Regions from separate parts of the Arcicella sp. GW458-12-2-14-TSB2 genome, predicted to be linked through region 1. Evidence: riboswitches for the same ligand, from Rfam matches in the RefSeq annotation. Region 1 holds a riboswitch; the other holds the start of a gene.
The links. A riboswitch is a leader RNA that binds a small molecule or an ion and turns the genes downstream of it on or off. The one in region 1 is predicted to bind cobalamin.
Positions count from the first base shown of each region.

Region 2: another riboswitch for cobalamin. It lies ahead of metE (5-methyltetrahydropteroyltriglutamate--homocysteine S-methyltransferase); the one in region 1 lies ahead of AC07XN_RS08215 (TonB-dependent receptor plug domain-containing protein).

Region 1 covers NZ_JBWKYN010000041.1:10,439-21,843, reverse strand. The annotation lists gene AC07XN_RS08220 (YncE family protein) at 1-987, opposite strand, end outside; gene AC07XN_RS08215 (TonB-dependent receptor plug domain-containing protein) at 1,109-3,058, opposite strand; cobalamin riboswitch at 3,169-3,485, opposite strand; gene AC07XN_RS08210 (response regulator) at 3,593-3,979, opposite strand; gene AC07XN_RS08205 (PAS domain-containing sensor histidine kinase) at 3,966-6,983, opposite strand; gene AC07XN_RS08200 (TonB-dependent receptor) at 7,404-10,217, shown strand; gene AC07XN_RS08195 (beta-helix domain-containing protein) at 10,282-11,405, shown strand, end outside.
Region 2 covers NZ_JBWKYN010000049.1:15,277-26,681, forward strand. The annotation lists gene metE (5-methyltetrahydropteroyltriglutamate--homocysteine S-methyltransferase) at 1-2,119, opposite strand, end outside; cobalamin riboswitch at 2,325-2,542, opposite strand; gene AC07XN_RS09340 (SusC/RagA family TonB-linked outer membrane protein) at 2,937-5,996, shown strand; gene AC07XN_RS09345 (RagB/SusD family nutrient uptake outer membrane protein) at 6,104-7,789, shown strand; gene AC07XN_RS09350 (Crp/Fnr family transcriptional regulator) at 7,833-8,441, opposite strand; gene AC07XN_RS09355 (NAD(P)/FAD-dependent oxidoreductase) at 8,514-9,764, opposite strand; gene AC07XN_RS09360 (DUF885 family protein) at 9,784-11,405, opposite strand, start outside.

The DNA of each region.
Region 1 (11,405 bases):
GTAAATGTTACCCGTAGCAGGGTCAGTCGTTAAACCTGTAAATAGTTTATTGATGAATGGCTTTGCTGTAGAAATACTAGCATCATTAATATTAAAACTATAAGTTTCTCCTTTACTTATATTATTAGCATAGTCGTAATAAGAATAGACAAAGAAAATAACATTTTTATCTTTATTGAAAGTAAAACTGTTAGCCGATTGATCAAGAGTACTCTCTGTAGCAAAAGCAGTACGACTTTCGACTGTTTTAGTACTTAGGTTGAATTTTACAAATTTTTCATCTGCATAGAACCATAATTTACCGTTTGCATCTGTACCAATCAAGCGAGGGTTAGAACCTATTTCTACTGTTTGAGAAACAGCATCTGTTTGAGTATTGATAATAGAAATATTTTTTGTGCCACTGTAAGTAGTTGACGAAACAATCACCTCATTGCCAATAGCAACCATTTTGTCTGCACCTTGTTGAACCGTAATTTTTTTTGTTATTTTATTTTTAGTTAAATCAACTACTAATACAGTACCAGGCTTATAAGAATAATCAGCATTAAAAGTATCCCAACAAGAAATATATGCTTTATTAGTACCCGCCTTTATAACAGCACTAGGGTTTTCAACCATGTTAGAATCTATTTTTGCGATAGCTTTGAAAGTACGAGCATTTACGATTTGGATATAGTCTTTTCCAGCAGTTTGATTATCTACTAAGATTACCCCTGAACCATCAACATCCGCATAGTCAGCTACTCCACCAGCCACTGAATTAAGATTTTCCTTCTGGAAAATATCAAAACTACTAACTTTGGTAGTAGGGTTGATGAATGTGATTGAGCCATTGTTATCTGAGAAATTGCCTCTGTTTACTACAAAAATACCAGTATCATAAGGTTGAGAAGGTTCAGGTTCTGAGGTTGAATTACAAGCATTTAATGACAAGAACAACGTGCTTGCCACTAATGAGCGAATGATAATAGAATTAAATTGCATTGTTTTAATGGATTAAAATTGAAAAAAATATTTTTTTGGACTTCAGCTTTCGGTCGTCGGCTTTCAGTATTAATGCTTTCATCTGAAAGCTGATAGCCGATGACCACAAGCCTATCAGATGCTAAATATTAAAAACTAACCCCAGTGAAAAGCCTCGCCCGGGCATGGCTTTTTTCTTCACACTTGGGTACACAGTGTCTGTCAAGTTATTCATTTGGAAAAGCAAATTAGCTTGTGTTTTCCCTACTTGTATTTTCCCTGAAATAGTAGCATTCAATATAAAATATGGAGGAAAAGGGCGACCAGAATGATCAAAAGTGATATAACGTTCGGAGTTATATAAGCCTTGAAAATTTAATGTCCAGTTTCCTTTACCTACATAGGCAGTCCCCGAAACGGTATGTAGAGGCACATAAATCATTTGCTTGCCGATAATGTCTTCGGTATAAGCAGCATACATTTTTTGTTGAGAAACATGGGTATAAGCATAAGTAGTGGTAATACCCGCTAGCATTCTCCCTTTGAGGTATTTTATATTGCCCGTAACTTCAAATCCTTTTGCTAGTACCTGCTGTAGGTTTTCCACACGATATCCTTTGTCAGGGTTCCAGTAGGTCCAATTATCAACTAAATTATGATAGGCATTTACGCCTAATGAGGTATTAAGTTCTTCGGAAATTACTTGTTTCCAATTAATACCTACTTCTTTGTTGAAACCACTTTCGGGTTGAATATTTGGATTCCCAAGTGTTTTCCAGTATCGCTCATTAAGGGTCGGTAAACGATAACTTCTTGCTACATTACCTGTGACCACTATTTGGCTTTTCTTGGCAGAAAGCAATAGGTACTCAACCCCTAGCGAGGGAGTAAAGGGAGCTTGATAACGATTAGAAAAAGCTTGACGAAGATTAAGTGAAGCCGTTAGCTTGTCGGAGAATTGATTACGGATGAGTGCAAATATATCTTGACGGTTTTCGCTAATGGCACCACTGTCATAGCCATCGACATGGGCAATATAATGCACAAATTCGCCACCTATTTTGATATTAGTATTCCATCGTGAATTTGCCTTTTTATAGCTAATTTCATGTTCGGCACGAGCAATGTAACGATCTGTTTCAGAATGACTAGGTGCTGAAAAATCGCCAGTGCCATAGTCAATAATGTCTTTTACAAATCCCATTTTTACATTCGTATTACCGAATTGATAGGAAGATAGAAACCGCGAAGCTTTGGTTTGGGTAATTTCCCTAAATGCAATTATATCAGGTTGAATACTTAGTTTATTGTCGGTCAACCAAACATTGAAAGCAAACAAGTTTCCGTTCTGTTGTTTCAAATATAAATCTTGGATAAAGCCTTTTTGAGCAGTTTCCGAAGGCACAATCTGATATGTTCTTCCTGCATTATCTGTTCTTTCGGTTCCTGAAAAATGATTATTATACTTACTGCCATAAAGCAAAGTTTTCCCTGAGAACTGTAAACCTTTCTCTGTATGATGGGCAAATCTTAATCCTATTTGTCCATTATAATTATCAAAACTTTCGTATTGACCACCTACTGTAAGATTTACGCCAGGTTTTTTCCATTGTGGAACAGAACCCAATAATATACTCCCACCTACAGCATCAGAACCTACGCAAGAAGCCGCCGAACCGTATTGGATAGCCATTTGGTCGAAGCCTAAGAGTGGCACAGTAGAAAAATCTGTTTGCCCAGCCATAGGGTTATTGATGTTCAGACCGTTCCAAAGTACGGCTGTATGCATGGCAGAAGTGCCTCTGAAAGAAATACTAGTTAACTGACCATTACCATAACTTTTGAAAGTAATGGGCGATTGGTATTGCAGGAAATCTGCTAAGGTTTGGTATTGAAAACGAGCTAAAGTAGTTGAATCTATTTTTTTAACTTTCAAGCCAGCCATAAAATGCTCGTTTGAAAAGCCTGTTACTTTTACTTCATCAATCTGTCTGTTAGAAATTTCTTGGGCATAGCAATGTAAGGATACAAATATCCCGATGAGCGAAAATATAGGCTTACAACGTAACAAATACGTGAAAACAGCAGACATAACCTGAATAGTTAGGTCTTGACCTACGGAAATAAACCGAAAAAATTGACCAAGAAAGTTTAAAAGAAATAATCGAACGCTCAATGATGCTTATCCTCCGTAAGCAAACAATTAAGAATGATTTAATGGCAGGTCTCCTGACTTGTTTCATCATTACCTTGACCTTCCCAATTTATTTAGTGATTTAGTGATTTCGCGATTTAGTGATTAATAAGCCAATTGATTATTAGGATTATTTTTGAATTTCTTCATTCACTCAATCATTCATTCACTTACTCACCATTAAACCAGTGGTTATCGAAGAATGGTAATAATTGTATTGAAACTTACAGTTGCGGGGACAGTTCAGGACTTAAAACCTGATTCCCTATTAAGCCTTAAACTCATATAGAAACGAGCCTAATGCACCATAAACTGTTGCAAAGGTAGTAGAAAATTTATTTGTATGATATAAAAATTAGATTTAAACTGTAAAATGTTTTACTTTATAACTGGTTAAATGGCTGAAATACAGTTGATTGTTTAGTATTTAGCTTATTCCATTAATTTTTTGAGATCCTCCATCTTAATAGGTTTAACCAAATAATTACTAACGATTTCGTAGGCTTCCGCTTTTTTAACATCCTCAGGGTCTATCGAACTTGTTACTATATAAATGGTAGTGATTTTTTCATTAGGAATCTGGATAAACTCATCTAAAAACTGCCAACCGTCCCATATAGGCATATTCAAATCTAATAAAATTAAATCTGGAAGTTTTTCTCCGCCAATGATAATCGCTCTCAAGCTCTCGTATGCCTCTTTCCCGTTGTGAAAAACTAAAAAGCCGTCACAAAAATTTGCAAGTTGCATGATTCTTTTTGTACCAAAAATAAAAATGGGGTCATCATCAATGATGCAAGCAATATTAAATTTTTTCATGTTTAAAATATATACTAAATGTCGTTCCTTTGTTTACTTCACTTATCACGTCTATTTTCCCTCCCATTGCTTCTATTTGGTTCTTTGTAATGAATAAACCAATCCCACGAGCATCTTTATGTGCATGAAAGGTTTTATACATACCAAATAATTTTGCACCATGGCGTTTTAAATCAATGCCCAGTCCGTTATCTTCTACTTTTAAAACCACGTGCCCTTTATCGATAAAGGTCGATAATTTAACATAACTATCTCTCTCCTCTGTGCTGTACTTTATTGAATTTGTTAAAAAATTTAAAATGATACTATCTAAATAAGCAGGAACAGCCAAAACTCGTTCATCTTTACCAATAGTATTTTTAATATTTACATTTGAATCTTTTGCAAAAGCCGAAACATTCTGAATAGCATTTTCTATCGCATTGTACAGATTAACACTTTTCAAATTGTCAATAATAGTGGTATTCATCAAAACTACTTCATTTAAATGAACGATAGTTTCTTTAAGATTTGTAGATGCCGCTTTTAATAAAGTGATGTATTCGTTATCCAATAATGCTGGGTATTCTTCCAATAAGATATCCATCATCATTGAAATATTCCCTGAATGCGACCTCAAATTATGCGAAACTATATGTGCAAAGTTTTTCAACCTTTCGTTTTGGTCTTTTGTAACATCTAAAAGAGCCTGAATTTCTGACTCTGCCTTCTTTTGCTGAGTAATATCTATTATTTGAGAAATAAAATAGAGCGGTTTCCCAACCTGATCTCTTGCTAATGATGCCGCCAGAATAGCATGCACTACATTCCCTTTTTTATGGAAATATCGTTTTTGCATGTGGTAATATTGTCGCTCGCCATTTACTAATTCATTCAGTAAGTGTAAATCTGCTTCAAGGTCTTCTGGATGTGTAATATCCTGAAAGGTTAATGAGAACAGTTCCTCCTCTGTATAACCAACAATATTGCAAAGTGTTTGATTAACCTTCATCCATCGTCCATCAGGCTCTAGTAAGGCCATTCCAATAGCAGCATTTTCAAAGTTTCCTCTAAAAGATTCTTCACTAATCAACAGCTTCTCTAAAGCCTTTTTTCGCTCTGTTACATCATGCATCGCAACAACAGCACCAAATAGTTCATTATTTGGCCCTCTGAGCTGAGCACCAAAAGTAGAAACAATATGTGATGTACCATTGGTAGACGAAATTAATATTTCTTGATTTTCTACTTTATGACCTCTTAAAGTTCTGATGAGGGGTATATCTTCAGTCAGAAGTGGGTTTCCGTCTAAATCATAAAGCCCATAATATTTTGAAAACTCGGATGGATGTACGTCGTCCAAGGGTAATCCATGCCAGCGTTTGGTAGTGCTATTGAACAGCGTAAGCGCACCATTTTGGTCGCAAGCTACAATCCCGACATCAATGCTTTCAAGAATTGTTTCCAATAAAGTATGTTTTTCCAGAAGACTCTGTTCAATTTTCTTTTGTTCAGTAATATCATCGGTATACATAAGTAGCCCGCCTATGGTATTATTATCATTATACCACGGCTTTATTTCCCATTTTAGCCATTGAACAGTGCCATCTATTCTGACAAATTTATCTTCGTTTCTTTTGATAGATTTCCCCTGTAAGCATTCTTGATGAATATTCTTCCAATCGTCACCTATTTCTGGAAAAATCTCATAATGTGTTTTGCCGATTAAGTTGATGCCTTCTAAACGATAATCAGCCCTCCATTTTTCAGAAACCGCTAAGTATTTTAGGTTATTATCAAACATCGCTATGGCAGTAGGGGTATGTTCAATAAACACCTTATTTCTTTCAACGATTTGCTTTTGCTCGCTAATGTCAGAATGTGTTCCATACATCATCAAGGGCTGTCCATCGCTTGTCCACGTAACTACTTTACCTTTATCGTGTATCCAGACCCAATGCCCATCCTTGTGTTTCATTCGGCACTCACAACGGAAGAATTCTATTTTCTTTTCAAAACAGTCGAGTATCTTTTGATTAGAAATCTTTAGGTCTTCTGGGTGGACTAGGTTTTCCCAAGTCTCATGGCTTATCGGAGCCAACTCCTCTAGCGTATAGCCAATAATTTCTGCCCAACGTTCATTATAGACTGTTTCACCCGTTTGTACATTCCATTCCCACGTACCTACATTAGTACCTTCAATAACACTTTGAAGCTTTTGTTTTTCTTTGATTATCTCCTCTTTGGCTAGGGTCTCAGTGTTGATATCTTGAAAAGTACCAAACAGCCTAACGCATTTCCCGTCCAAGAACTCCACCTTACCGATACTCCTAACCCATTTTAGATTATTGTTAGCCGTAATTATTTGTAAGGTTAAATCATAATTTTCTCCGTTTTTAATAGCATTATCTATCGCTTCTATAATCTTTTCTCTACTTTCACCGTCCTTATAATAATCAATGGCAGTAGTTAAGTCGGGTTCACAATCATCATCAACCTCATGGATAGATTTAGTCGTCTTGCTCCAATATAGTTTCTGAGTCTGCAAATCCAATTCCCAATAACCAATCATTGCCGCCGTATTACAGCGTTCCAGAAATTCCTCTTTTCTTTTTTGTTCCGTAATGTCTATATAAGTACAAAGTATTTTAATGTCTTTGGTTTTATCATTCTCAATGGCTATTGCCCTACAGTGAAGCCAAACAGTAGAATCATTTTTATGTTTGAATCTTATAACTTGATCATACGGTTGATTATGGGTTTGATGATGTTGTAGTTGTAAGAAGTTTTCAGTTAATTCTTTTAAATCATCGGGGAAAATGATGGTTTCCCAGGTAGCTAAATCCAAAGGTATATCTGTAGCCTTATACCCGAGCGTAGCCCAGAACTTAGTATTTATCCATCCATTACTAGGAGACTCTATATTCAAATACCAAAAGCCATCCAAAGCGAATTCTTGGATAAAATCAAAAATTGCAATATCACTTTTTATTAGTTCGTATAACTCTTCTTTCAGATTACTCATTTATAAATATTTTTAAATCGCTAAAAAAGCAGTAAGGATTAGTCTTTAGCTTTAGTTGTACATTTATCAAACTACCTATTTTCATTTAGAACGTTCAAATGAAATTTTAAAGATAAATGAGTCACTATATCTAAACATAATTAACATTTGGTAAATAATAAAATTTTTACCGTAAAAATGAAAAAAATAATAAACTATTACCGCTAAGGATAATAGTTGTATGAAGAGCAATGAGGTTTTGTATACAAATCTGTTTAGATATATTAAAAATTAAGCTACCCGCTATGTTCACTATAATAAACGGCTTTCTTAATTCGCATAATATTGCGGTAACATAAACATAACCCAAGCATAATACAAGCGTAATACTGTGGTTAAATAGCCGACCTAATTTTGTGCCATCAAAAAAAACAAACCAGTATGATGAGGCACAAATTACTTTACACATTAATTATTCTATTTTCTTCACTTTCATTCACTTTCGCTCAGGAAGGAACTATTCGCGGTACAATCAAAGATGCAGTAAGCAAAGAAGACTTAGTAGGAGCCACTGTTTTCATTGAAGGAATCAACAGAGGAGCGGCCGCTGACATTAACGGGTTCTTTTCTTTCAATAAAATTCCAGTTGGAAACTATAAACTTAAAATTTCTTTTGTAGGCTACAAAGTAAAAGTTATCGAGAACGTAAAAGTAGTAGAAGGAAGCGTTACTGAAATTAATACTTTTATTGAAGAAGACCAAGCCACTACATTAAATGAAGTAAGAGTAGTAGCTCAAAAACTTACTAATACTGAAGTTTCAGTCATCTCAGAAATTAAAGCTGCTCAACAAATTGTAAGTGGTATTTCAGCTGCTCAAATCGGAAAAACATTAGACCGTACTGCTGCTGAGGTAGTTAAGCGTGTTCCGGGTGTAACTATCTTCGGTGATCGCTTTATCAATATTCGTGGTTTGAATGAACGTTACAACACAGTAATGTTGAATAACGTATTTACACCAAGTATGGAGTCGGATGTGCGTTCGTTTTCATTTGATATTATTCCATCAAACCAGATTGACCGTATTTTAGTATATAAATCTCCTGCAGCAGAATTGCCAGGTGAATTTGCAGGTGGGGTTGTGAAAATTTTTACTAAAAGTATTCCAGAACAAAATAGCATTACTGTAGACTACGGAACTTCATTTAGAAGTGGAACTACAGGCAATGATTTTTTTACACCTCAAGCAGGAGCCAATGCTTGGACAGGATTTAATAATGGTTTTAGCGATTTACCAAAGAATTTCCCATCTACAGATGAATTAAAACAAATTTCTGATAGTAATCCACAAAGATTACAGCAAGTAGGGCAGTCATTAAAAAATTCTTGGACGCCAGAAAAATCAAATGCTATTCCAGACCAACGTTTAGCTATTACTGGTGCATTTAAGTTTGATGTAGGAAGTATAAAAATAGGAAATGTAACAGCTGTAAATTATTCTAATACTAGAACAACCTTTACAAAATCACAAAATGATTATGGTTATGCTACCATTTCTACAACTGGCGAAGCAAACGAATTGTCAACTTTTAATGATAAACAATATACTAATGCTATTCGTGTAGGTTTCCTTCATAACTGGGCGGTTCGTTTGAATGATAAGCATTCTTTTGAATTTAAAAATTTATACAACCAGCTAAGTAATAGTCAATATATTGACCGTCAGGGATTTGAAAATGGTTCTGAGTGGAAAATTCGTTCATTTAACCAAAATTATCGTGGTATTTATACTGGTCAGTTATTGGGTAAACACAGTTTCAATGAAGATAAAACAAAAGTTGATTGGGTAGTTGGTTACAATAAATCATATAACGAAATGCCTGACTATAAACGTTATCGTTATGATTTAAGTGGCAATTTATTAGTGCCACAAGGAGCTGCTCAGACTTTCAACTTAGGTAGAACGAACATTATATTAGATGAAAAAGCAATTACTGGTGGTGTCAATTTAATCCAAAAATTAGCTGTTAAAGATAAAGAAATTGAATTGAAAGCTGGAGTTTTCTACGAAAATAAAGACCGTAATTTTCATGCACGTAACTTAGGTTTTGTTCAGGCTAACAGTTCATTATTTAACATCGGGAATCTTCCTATAGACCAAATATTTGCTCCGCAAAACATAAATACAACAAATGGGGTAAAAATTGACGAACAAACTAATAAAAGTGATGCTTACACAGCAAGCAATAATTTGTTAGCATATTATGCTTCGGGTAATTATTCCTTCACTAAAAAGTTTAATGTAATAGCAGGTTTAAGGGTTGAACAAAACCTTCAAAAACTTAATGGCTTTGACAACAGAAACGGAGCACCAGTAAATTTCAATCGTGACCTTACCAATTTTCTGCCTTCGGTAAATATGACATATAATTTCTCGGAAAAATCATTATTGAGATTGGCTTATGGTAAAACATTAAACCGTCCTGAATTCCGCGAGATTGCTCCATTTACTTTTTATGATTTCGTGTTGAACCGTGTAGTGACTGGAAATCCTAATTTGAAAAATGCTGAGATAGATAATTATGACTTCCGTTATGAATTATATCCAACACCTTCAGAAGTAATAAGTGTTGCTACGTTTTACAAGAATTTCACTAATCCAATAGAAGTAGTATTCACAAGTGGTTCAAACCCGAACGTATCTTTTGATAATGCACTTTCTGCGTATAGTTTAGGCGTTGAATTTGAAATAAAGAAATCTTTAGAAAGCGTTACAAAAAATGAGTTTATCAATAAAATCAATGTATTATTCAATGCAACGCTTATCTATAGTCGTGTAAAATTGAAGCCAGAAATTGCTGCAACTCAATCAGACAACCGTCCATTACAAGGACAATCTCCTTATGTAATCAACGGAGGGTTAAATTATAGTAATCCTAAAACTAAACTTCAAGTAAATCTTCTCTACAACGTAATCGGAAAACGTATTTATGCGGTTGGTAACAACTTTGGTTCACCATACCCAGACTGGTACGAAATGCCACGTAACGTATTAGACCTTACGTTCTCTAAGGGTATCACCAGTAGTTTACTTGTAAAAGGTGGTATCACAGATATTCTAAATCAAAGAGCACAGATTTTACAAGATGGAAATCAAGATGGTTCTTTTGATACAAACCGCGACCAGACTATTCAGTCGTACACACCCGGCAGTGTTTACTCTTTAGGATTAGTGTACACATTTCAAAAAAAGTAATTTCCAAATCATTCAAATATTCCCCGTTTTAAATTCAAAATTAGAATCTTAACAATTAAATCTCATGAAAATCAAGGCGACAAAAGCTCTCGCTTTATTCTTATCACTTGCATTATTGTTTAATGCTTGTAAAAAAGATGAAGTAACAGTATCTCCAGCCCCTACCGTAACTACAACTGGTTCATTAGCGGGTACTGCAGGTTCTAAAGTTACCCTTAGTGCAACTATCAATGCACCAGGAGGTATCAAACAAATCAATGTTTTAAAAAATGGTGCTTCTTTCGATGCAGTTACAGGTACAGGACAAACGTCTTTAACCTATACGAAAGATTATACTATTGAAAGTTTTGCAGCGGGTACTATTGTAAACTTTACAATTCAAGTAGTTGATAATAGCAACCAAACATCTGTATTAACAACAATTCCTGTTACAGTAAGTGCTGTTCCGCCAAAAACGATTGTAGATGTTCCTGCCGGAAGCTTAGCAGCAGGTAATGTTACTTGGACAGCTGATAAAATCTACCGATTGAAAGGTTTTGTTCGTGTTGGTGAAGAAAATACAAAAGGAACAATCACTAAGAAAACTGTTTTGACTATTGAAGCAGGTACTTTAATTATTGGTGAGCGTGCTTCTAAAGGTGCTTTGGTTGTTCAACGTGGTAGTCAATTAATTGCCATTGGTACAGCAGATAAACCAATCATTATGACTTCTGAGCGTAACCCAGGTGAACGTGAAGCAGGTGACTGGGGTGGTTTAATCCTTTGTGGACAAGCACCAAACAACTTAGCTGAAGCTGACCGTGAATTAGAAGGTGGTTACGGTGCTTTCCATGGTGGAAATGATGTAAATGACAATTCAGGTACATTGAAATATGTTCGTGTTGAATATGCAGGTATTCCAATTAACCCTAACCAAGAGGTTAACTCTTTCACTTTCGGTTCAGTAGGTGCAGGAACTACAGTTGACTATATCCAAGCTTCTTTTGGTTTAGATGACTCTTTTGAATGGTTCGGTGGTAACGTAAACTGTAAGCACTTAATTGCTTATAAAGGTTTGGATGATGACTTTGATACTGATAATGGTTTCTCAGGATACGTTCAATATGGTATCGGTATTCGTGGTACTACTCAAGCTGACCAATCTGGTTCTAATGGATTTGAATGTGATAACAATGCTCAAGGGTCAGA
Region 2 (11,405 bases), on a different contig from region 1:
CCCCTGGCCCGATTTCATTTGGATATTTAAAATCAACAAAAGCATCCAATAGCTCCATTTGTGAACGAGAAGTCTCGATTGTAATCACATCGGCATCCATATCAGCTATGTGTTTGATGATGTCATTAAACTCAGAATAACACATGTGCGTATGAATCTGTGTTTCGTCTTTTACACCCGAGGCACTCAAACGAAATGCTTCTACCGCCCATTGAAGGTAGTATTCCCAATCGGCACGACGCAATGGCAATCCTTCACGAATAGCAGGCTCATCAATTTGGATAACTTTAATACCCGCTTTTTCTAAGTCTAATACTTCATCACGAATGGCCATGGCTATTTGGAAAGCTGTGGTTTTTCGTGCTTGATCGTCTCTTACAAAAGACCATTGCAAAATAGTAATTGGTCCAGTAAGCATGCCCTTCATTAACTTGTCTGTCTTAGATTGTGCGAATTCTGACCAACGGACTGTCATAGCAACTGGGCGTTCTACATCACCATAAATAATAGGCGGTTTTACACAGCGACTGCCATAACTTTGTACCCAGCCATTTTGCGAGAACACATATCCTGATAATTGTTCGCCAAAATACTCCACCATGTCATTGCGTTCAAACTCACCATGAACCAACACATCTAAACCAATTTCTTCTTGCCAACGGATAGACTTTTCAATTGCTACCGCAATTTGTGCATCATATTCTTCTTGAGAAATAACACCTTTTTTAAGATTAGCTCTCAATACACGTACATCATCTGTTTGCGGAAATGAACCAATCGTAGTGGTTGGGAAAAGTGGCAATTTTAACGTTTCTAACTGCAAAGCCTGACGAACCGCAAAAGGACTTGGTCTATGAGCGTCTTGCTCCATTAAAGCTGCTACTCTTGCCTTTACCTGTGGTTTATGAATCAAGGCTGAATCTTTTCTGCCTTGAATAGCCTTTTGATTTTCAGCGAAATGTTGTGCAAAGAAAGGGGCAGATGCTGGCTCAGAAAGCTTTCTTAATACATTTACTTCATTCAATTTTTGCTTGGCAAAAGCCATCCAATTTTTGATTTCTGGAGTAAGTACTTCTTCATTTTGCTCTAAATCCAAATCGCAAGGACTGTGTAGTAAAGAGCAAGAAGGTGCAATCATTACTCTTTCTTGTCCTAATGTATCAATTGCTTTTTGAATCAATGTCAATGATTTAGCATAATCGTTCTTCCAAATATTACGACCATCTACGACACCAAGTGAAAGGATTTTTTCTGTTTGGGCAAAATCTGTTTGCTCAAAAATATCGTCTAACTGCGAAGGACAACGAACTAAATCAAGGTGTAGGGCATCAATATCTAAAGTAGTAGCTACATAAATATTTTCACCAGTACATTCGAAATAGGTTGCTACCAATATATTTAAATTCGGAACGCCCTTTTTGATTTTTTGATAGGCTTGTTGGAATGCTATTTGTTCATTTTCTGTCAAATCTAACATCAAGCAAGGCTCATCTAGTTGTATCCAATTTGCTCCGCGTATTGCCAATTCTTGTAAAATATCAATATAAACAGGTAATAGTTTTTCTAATAAATCTATTCTATCAAAGCCAGCTTCTTTTTCTTTTCCTAATAGCAAGAAAGATACAGGGCCAATCAATACGGGTTTTGTGACAAACCCCATTTGCTTGGCATCTTCAAAATCGATGATGATTTTATCAGAATATCTCTTAAAGTGTTGATTTTTAGTGAATTCTGGAACGATATAATGGTAGTTTGTATCAAACCATTTAGTCATTTCCATGGCTTTAATATCAAGACCGTCACGCTGTACGCCTCTTGCCATCGCAAAATAAATATCTAATTCACGGTTGGTTTGTCCGTCAACCAAAGCATGGTAACGCTCAGGAATAGCCCCGACCAACAAAGCAGTATCAAGGATGTGGTCGTATAAAGAGAAATCATTAGAAGGAATCAATGCTATTCCTGCCTCTTGTTGAAGTTGCCAGTTTTGTCTTTTGATTTGGCGGCCAATCCTAAGCAATTCGTCTTTGGTAGATTTTCCTGCCCAAAATTGCTCGCAAGCACGTTTTAATTCTCTTTTGCTACCGATACGAGGGTAACCCAAATTGTGTGTAAACATAGTAATTGTTGTTTTAAGGTTCGTGCTTTATCAAGTGTTGATAAAGCATTTTGGCGTATTCTAAAACACGCCGAATGGAACTGAAAACACCACACCGTCATGCGTAAAGCATAAGCACACGCTGATTCATTGCTGAAGCAGAGTAATATTCGACAAGTATATTATAAAAATCAATGCGTGAACTAAGCCCTATTTCGTGAGGGAATAGTCATTGAGAAGGTAGGCAAGTCTCCTGACTTGTAACATTTTCTTCACCCTTCTCATTCTTTGAAAAGAACAATGGGCTAAACGGAAGAAAAATCGTTTCTGTTCGAAACCGTTACTTACAGTAGCACGTCTGTTCGTGATTCTCACACGATTCCTTTTTAATTTATGGTGAAAGGTTATTGACTTTCCCTTAAAACCAACCTCCTGATTGACGGGTGTTTACTGAGTTACCGAGCAAAGGTATTAATGATAAATATATAATAGACATATTATCCTTGTATATTTAAATATTTAGATATTTTGATAAGTATATGTATGTTTAATAGATAAAATATATAATAAAATTGTAAAATTTAAACAAAATATCTTTTTAAATTTTCTTCCTTGATTATAAGTTTATCACTCCATTAAAATATCTATCATCGAGGATAGATATTAAGCCATTATTACGAAAAAATCATGTTTTGATAACAATGCCTTTACTTTCCAGAAATCTTACGTGAATAACTTGCACCCTCAATTAAAAAGCAAATCCTTACTTTTTCCTTTTTAATTACAATTTAATTATATTGTGATTAAATATGAAAATTCCATTTACAACAGAACTAAAATGAACACAAAACCTTTTTTTAAGACCCAATCGACGTTGATTCTTGGCGTCTTAGTTGGGGCGACAGTTGGCATTTCTGCTAGTCCAGCTTTTGCCAACAATGCTTCCCTTTTCACAATCAATAAATCGTATACTTATGAAAAAACACTACTAAACAAAACGCTCAAAGAGATTACAGTAAAAGGTAGAGTAATTGATGCTAAAACCAAAGAGCCTTTGGCAGGATGTAATATTCTGGTAAAAGATAGTAAACGTGGAGTGAATGCAGATGCCAATGGTAACTTCAGTATCACCGCTGACGAAAATGCAACGTTAGTATTCACATTTGTTGGTTATGAAAAACAAGAAGTAGCTATTGCAGGGAAAAGTACAATTGAGGTAGCGTTGGTATCGACTGCATCAGACTTAGCACAGGTAGTCGTAATTGGTTACGGAAGTTCAACGAAAAAAGATATTACAGGGTCGGTGAAGTCACTGAAAAGTGCAGAATTCAACCAAGGAATTATTAACTCGCCTGAACAACTGTTACAAGGTAAAGTGTCGGGTGTAAATGTTACCTCTGCCAGTGGCGAACCCGGAGGAGTACAAAATATCAGTGTTCGTGGGCCAGGTGGTGTAAGAACAGGAAGTACGCCACTTTTTGTGGTAGATGGTTTGGCTTTGGATAACTCAAGTAGTGGCGGAGCAACCAACCCTCTTAACTTTTTGAACCCTCAGGATATTGAATCAATAGATGTTTTAAAAGATGCTTCGGCAACAGCTATTTATGGTTCAAGAGGTGCAAATGGGGTAATCTTGATTAGTACTAAAAAAGGGAAAGCTGGTTTTTCTTCTTTCAATTATTCTACTAGTTATGGTTTTTCTACGATGGCGAGGGCTTTACCTGTTTTCTCGGCAGATGAATACCGTAAACAAGTTCCTGCAGTAGGTGGTGTGTTAGAAGATTTGAAAGCATCAACTGATTGGCAAAAAGAAATTTCAAGAACAGCACTTACTAAAAACCATAACATCTCATTAGGTGGTGGTGCTGATAAACTTACTTATTATGCTTCATTTGGGCTTCAGAATCAAGAAGGTATTTTGAAAAACAATCAACTAGATCGTTATACGGGCCGTATTAATGTAACACAAAAATTATTAGACGACCGTATCAGCATTGATGTAAACTTAAACGCTACTAATACTAATAACGAACGTCCTCCAATCTCAGGGATTATTGGTACAGCTATTTCTACCAATCCTACTTATCCTGCTTACGATGATAAAGGACAACCTTATTCTTATGTAAATGGTGTAAACCCATTGACTACTTTGAAGTTAGAGAAAGACGTTACTTCTATTACGCGTATCATCGGAAATATCTCTCCTTCTATCAAAATCATTGATGGCTTAGTATATAAATTGAACTTTGGGATTGATAATTCAAGCTCATCTCGTGATTTACAATCATTGGCAAGTGCAGTGCCTTTGCAAGATGGTCGTTTAGAGACAATCAATATTACTAATACCAACCGTTTGATTGAAAACTATTTGACTTATACAAAGGCTATTAAAGACCATAGCTTCTCAGCTTTAGTAGGACATTCGTATCAAAAATTCATGTTCCGCGGACGTTCTTATAGTATTAACAAATTCCCTATTTCAGACATCGAGCCTATCTATAATCCAGGATTAGGACAAGACCTTACGTTGGCAAACAACAAGCCAACAGGTTATGCGACTAACGATGAATTACAGTCGTTTTTCTCAAGAGTAAACTATCAGTTTAAAGACAAATATTTATTAACTGCTACTTTAAGGGTAGATGGTTCTTCAAAATTTGGAGCAAACAATAAATATGGTGTTTTCCCTTCTTTCTCGGCAGGTTGGAGAATCTCTGAAGAAGAATTCTTAAAAGGTTCTGCTTTCAGTAATTTAAAAGTAAGAGCAGGTTGGGGACGTACTGGTAACCAAGAAATTCCTTCAAAAATTACTCAGGCTAGATTTACTTCAGTGGTTTCTGCGGGTACTTCTTATCCATTAACAGAAACAGGAGCATATCCTGCTGGAACATCTTATACGAGATTAGCCAACCCAAATATTCAATGGGAGCAATCTACACAAACAGATATCGGTATTGATTTTGGCTTCTTGAATGGTGCTTTGACGGGTACAATTGATGCTTTCAATAAAGTATCTGGAGATATTTTGTTAGAAGTAATTCCAGCTGACCCAGTTCAGCCAGCAGGTACATTCTGGACGAATGTAAACAACATGACAATTACCAACAAAGGGTTAGAATTAGAATTGAACTACCGTCGTGCATCAGCAAGTGGTTTTACGTATGAAGTAGGTGGAAACATTACTTTTATTGATAATGTTGTTAAAAACTCACCTTACTCAGTTATCCCTTCAGGTTCTGCTTCTGGTTCTGGTTTGACTTCGGCTACTATTAATGGTTATGTGAGCGGTCAACCAATAGGTACGTTCTTCTTGAAAGAATTTACAGGATTTGATGATAAAGGAATCAGCACTTTCCGTGACGTAGATGGAGATGGAATCGTTACTGATAAAGACCGTATTGCAGCAGGAAGTGCATTACCAACCAAGCAATTTAACTTCTTTGGTCGTGCAAACTATAAGGGTTTTGACTTGTCGATTAACTTCAATGGTGTTGCTGGTAACAAAGTGTATGACAATACAGCTAATGCCAACTTCTATAAGTTAAGACTATCAAAAGGAATTAACACTACAGCCGAAGCCATTGCTTCAAGTAATGAATCAGTTAACAACTCAGCTCCAGTTTCTACAAGATACTTGAAAGACGGTGCTTTCCTTCGTTTGAATAACTTGACTTTAGGTTATAATGTAAATACTAAAGCATTGGGTATTAACAAATGGGTATCTACATTGAGACTTTCGGTAACAGGTCAGAACCTAGCAGTATTTACTAAATATGATGGCTATGACCCTGAAGTAAACACAGACAGAACTGTTAATGGTATTACTTCTTACGGAATCGACTATTTAAGTTATCCAAAAGCTAGATCAGTTATTTTTGGCTTAAATATTTCATTCTAATTGACAGAACTGTTATCTGTTCAATCTTTGGTTTATGTGATGATTGAGAATAATTCATTTTCAAATCTTCAAATCACCAAATTTTTAAAATACAAATCGTCGAAATCATGAAAAAGAAAATATATGTACTATTGGCCCTAATGGGCGTTTTATTCATTGAAAGTTGTACCAATCTAGAAGAAGTAGTATTGGATGAATCTTTCACGTCAAATCTTTCGGATAAACAAGCTGCTGATGGAATTATTGCTCCTGTGTACGCAAGGCTTCCAGATATTTTCCTACATACCAACTACTTCGCAATCCAAGAAATCTCTACAGACGAGGCCATTTTGCCATATCGTGGGGGTACAGACTGGGGTGATAATGGTATCTATTTAGCACTACATGCTCATACCCAAACAAGTACTGACCCTAATTTAAGATCCACTTGGAACTTTATATTACAGGGAATGTCGCGTGCTATTACGGCTATTAATACATTGCCAACTTCAAAAGACCCAATTGCTAAAACCTATTTAGCTGAAGCAAGAGGTATGAGAGCTTATTATTCAATGTTGACACTTGATTTATTTGGCTTAGTATTCGTAAAAGATGACATTGGAGAAAACTCTACTATTTTGAGAGGTGACAAAGCTGTTGAATACATCAAAAGTGAATTATTAGCTGTTGAGCCAAACCTAGAAACATCTGTAGGACCGGGACGATTAACGAAGGGTGCTGTTTGGGGATTATTAGCAAGACTATACCTAAATGCTGCGGTTTATCGTGATCCTTATGCTGCAACGATTACGTTCAAAAATGAAGATTTGGATAAAGTAATTGAATATTCTGATAAAATTATTTCTTCGGGTCAATATCAATTATCAAACGATTATTTCTCAATCTTCAACTCAGATAATCATACCAACAAAGAATTGATTTTTGCAGTTGATCAGCGTGCAGAGTTAAATGGACATAACCGTTTGGCATATTTCTCTCTTTCTGGAGACCAATTCCCATTACCAGCATATCCGAATGCTAACGGAACGGATGGACCGGCGATTACTTCTGACTATTACCGTACTTGGGTGAATGCTTATGCTCCACAAGACCCAACTGTTGACCCTAGATTTTATAAACAAAATTTGTCTATCTATTCAAACCCTGCTGACTCTTGTGTTGCGGCTGATAATTTTAATATCAACCGTGGTATTTTAAGAGGACAACAGTATGGCTTGATTCGTAAAAATGGTGTTTTCTTGAAGTGTGCTGATGGAAAAATGAAAGTAGGAAAGCTTTATTATGATACTAGAAATAAGCCAACATTAGCGGTAGATTTCACAGAGAAAATAGACTTTACTACTGAAGGAAGTAATTATAATACAGGGTATAGAGTAGAGAAATATGAATTCAGTAAGAAATCTGTAAGTGGTAGAAATTTTGGTGAAGCAGATATTAGCATCGTTCGTTTGGCTGATGTTTATTTGATGAGAGCAGAAGCAAAATTGCGAAAAAGTAATGATGTGGCTAGTGCATTATCAGATGTAAATTTGATTAGAGCTGCCAGAACGTCGTCTAAGCCAGCTCCAGCACTTAGTGCAATGTCATTGGATATTTTATATCGTGAAAGAGGATTTGAACTTTATTGGGAAATGCATCGCCGTACAGATATGATTCGTTTTGGTAAATTCGAAGATAAATGGACAGAGAAAACAAATACTGATAGAAACAAAAGAATCTTCCCAATTCCGCAAACGGCGATTGATGGAGCTTCAAATATTCCAGGATATTTAACTCAGAATCCGAGTTATTAATCAAATAAAAAAGGTTGAGATGAAAGTCTCAACCTTTTTTATGTTAACTGTTTTTCGCCATTTTCGCCCTTACCTTACTGAGAAATTCAGCAGAAATACCGAGGTACGAAGCGATATAATGTTGTGCTACGCGCTGAGGAATCTTTGGGTACTTTTTCAGGAAATCAGCATATCGTTCATAAGCGGTTTGGGCAATAGAATTGATTAACCTACTTTGTGTTGCCGACAAGTTTTTCTGTACCAATAATCTAAATTGTCTTTCAAATCGAGGGGCTTTCATTAATAAATCCTCTTTTTTATCAGGCGTCAACACAAAAATCTCACAGTCTTCTAAGGCTTCTATAAACAGGTCAGAAGGTTTTTGTTCATGAAAACTAGCAATATCACTTACCCACCAATCTTCAATGGCAAATTGTAAGATTACTTCAAAACCATTTTTATCTATATAATATTTCCGCATACAGCCTTTTATGATAAAGGCTTCGAAATTACAAATCTCTCCTTCTTGTAATAAAAAGGTCTTCTTTTTAATCTTTTTGTATTGAAGATGTTCATTGAAAATGCGTAATTCTTCTTCCGAAAACGCTACATTTTTACAAACATTTTTATTAATTTGTTCGAAATAAGTACTTTGAGGAGCTTGTGAATTCATGTTGTACTACAACCTTTAAGTTGCTTGAAAGATTTAGATTATCCTCAAAAATACTACTATTTTCTAATTATCTTATCCAAATCGCTGTACATCAAAAGCTTTCATGTCAATGCTTGTAGGCTGTTCATTCACTAATTCTGCTACTAGTTTGCCTGTTGCTGGACCTAGACTTAAACCCATCATTGAATGACCTGTGGCAATTACTACATTTTTATGTTTCTTCGTTTTACCAATATAAGGTAGCCCATCTGCTGAACAAGGGCGATATCCATACCATATTTTATCATTGCTAGGCATTGGAATATCAAACGCTGGGAAAAAGTCTTTCACTGATTTCAATATGCCTTCTACCCGATGATACTGTGGTGGTGTTTTAGTAGAAACCACTTCCATCGTACCGCCAAAACGAATTTTATTGCCATCCATTGGTGTTAAAGCTACTCGTCCTTCTGCCAAGATAATAGGATGGTTGATTTTATAGGGAGAGTCCTCTAGCGTAACTGAATAGCCACGTCCTGGCATTAGGGGTAAACTTACTTCTACCATTTCTGCCAATTCTCTGCTCCATGAACCCGTAGCAATCACAAAACTATCGGCTTCATAAGCTTGTTGTTGGGTGATTACTTTCGTGATGTTTCCATTGTTTTTTTCAAAGCGTATCACCTCTTCATTCGCTTTCAATACTACGCCTTTGCTTGTTAAATCTTGTAGTAACACACGCATCAACTTGTCTGGGTATAAGTGGGCGTCACATTTAAAAAATAACGCACCAAGACCGTTAATTTTAGCTTGTGGTTCAAGGCTTTGTAATTCATCATAATTCAATAAAGTAACATCCAATCCCAATTCCTGTGCTTTCTCAACGGTGTGATGTGCATGGGCTTGTACGCCTTCTGTCTGGAATACTTCTAGCATTCCTTTGTGTTCATAGGCAAAATCAAAGTGAGGTAAACAAGCCCATTCGGCAAATTCATGTTGACTCAATAAGGAAATATCTCTCAAGGGAATGGCCGAAGCGGCTACATTTTTTTCAGTAGCACTTTTCATGAATTTCCAGCCCCAATCTATCAAAGCGGGATTCAAAGATGGTTTTACATAAAACGGGCTTTTAGGATTCAGCATCCATTTTAAGCCTTGCCAAATAATGCCAGGGGCTGCCAAGGGAATAAAATGGCTTGGGCAAACGTAGCCTGCATTGCCATACGAGCAATTATCTGAAAAATCACCTTTGTCGATAACCGTTACTTGATTCCCAGCCTTTTGTAAATAATATGCCGTACTTAAACCAATAATTCCACCTCCGATTACTACTACACTTTTCATATCTTAAATGATTAATTGCTTACTTGAATTTATAAAATCGCCAATTTGTTTTAAAGTCTTTGCCCAAAGATTGTTTCGTGAGAATAGCCCTAATCATTTCTACGGGCAACGAGTTTTCTTGCATAATACTATCATGAAATTGCTTGTAAGACATTTTGCCTGTGTCAACCAATTCGCTTTTCAAGGCCTTAAATTGTAATCCCCCAATCATATAGGCAATTTGATACAGTGGGTCATACCCACCTACAAACGAACGCCTTACTTCGCCTTCTGCATTGGCTTTTTCATGTCCAACTCGGTCGATTAAAAAATCTATACATTGCTGTGGCGTCCAATTACCCGTATGGTAATTAAGCGAGAAAATTATTCTGGCACAACGATGCATCCGCCAGAATAACATGCCTATTTTATCTTCTGGTGTCTTTGGGAAATTCATGTCATACAATAGCAATTCCCAATACAATGCCCAGCCTTCCATCCAAAAAGGAGTGTCAAACTGACGATACGTTTTATATCTATTCAGCATAAAATACTGTAACGAATGCCCTGCAATTAATTCATGATGTACGGTTGCTCTTGAAAAATGAGGATTATTTCCACGCATACTCATTAACTTCTGGTCTTCAGTCATGGTATTGGTTGGATAGGAGATAATGAACTCTTCACCGCCTAAAAAGAATGGATTAACTAATTGTCTTTCTGGTGACATCATATTCATTCGCCATGCTTCTTCTGCCAGTGCAGGAATACTTATTAATTGATTTTTCTTTAGGAAGTCAACCGATTCATTGTATAACCTCATCATTTCTTGTGGCTGTTGGGAAGGCTGGACATATTTAGTTTTTACGTATTCCAAGGCAGCTTTCCAATTGTCGCCAAAGCCAAGTTCTTTGCTTGCCTTGAGCATTTCAGCATCACACCAAGCAAATTCTTTATTGGCAATATCAACTAATTCTTCAGGAGAATAAGGTATCATTTCAAGCTGTAATCGACGGACGATTTCTTCTTTACCAATCGGATTGCCTACAATACCACTAGCATCTATTTTTTGTGTGGAGAGGTTTTTCCCTTTCTTTTGAAAATTAATAGCATATACTTTTAACAGCGAATCCAACTGCGCATAAGGTTGGGGCATCCACCAAGTAAACAAAGGGTCGTAGCCATTGTAAAAGCCATAAACAGACTTAATAGCTTTCTGTAAACTTGTAGTAATGCCTGCACCTCGCTTTCCCAAGCTGTTGGTTAAAGAGCTGTCTTTAGCTAATTTAGTGTTCAGTACAACAAGTTGCTTGGCTATTTCATTAAACTGAAAAGCCAATTTAGGAGCATCTAAAGGCGTTCCTCTTCTTCTTATTTTTTCTACTGCATATAGGCTATCAGCAAAAGGAAACCATTTCTTCAAGGCGTCATACTCTTTCTCTTCAAGCGTAAATTGATAATATTCTTCATCCAGATTCCTTTTGAATAAGATGTAATCTACTTTAGAACCAGTATTTAGTTGATTAAAATTGAGTTTTGATAATTGACTTTGATAGTCGGTAATAAGTTTTTTTAGGCGTTCTCTTCGTTCAGGAGAGTTTTCTACAAAGTAAAATCGGGAAAGTATGCCTTTGTCGGCATAATATTGTGTCATCACATTAT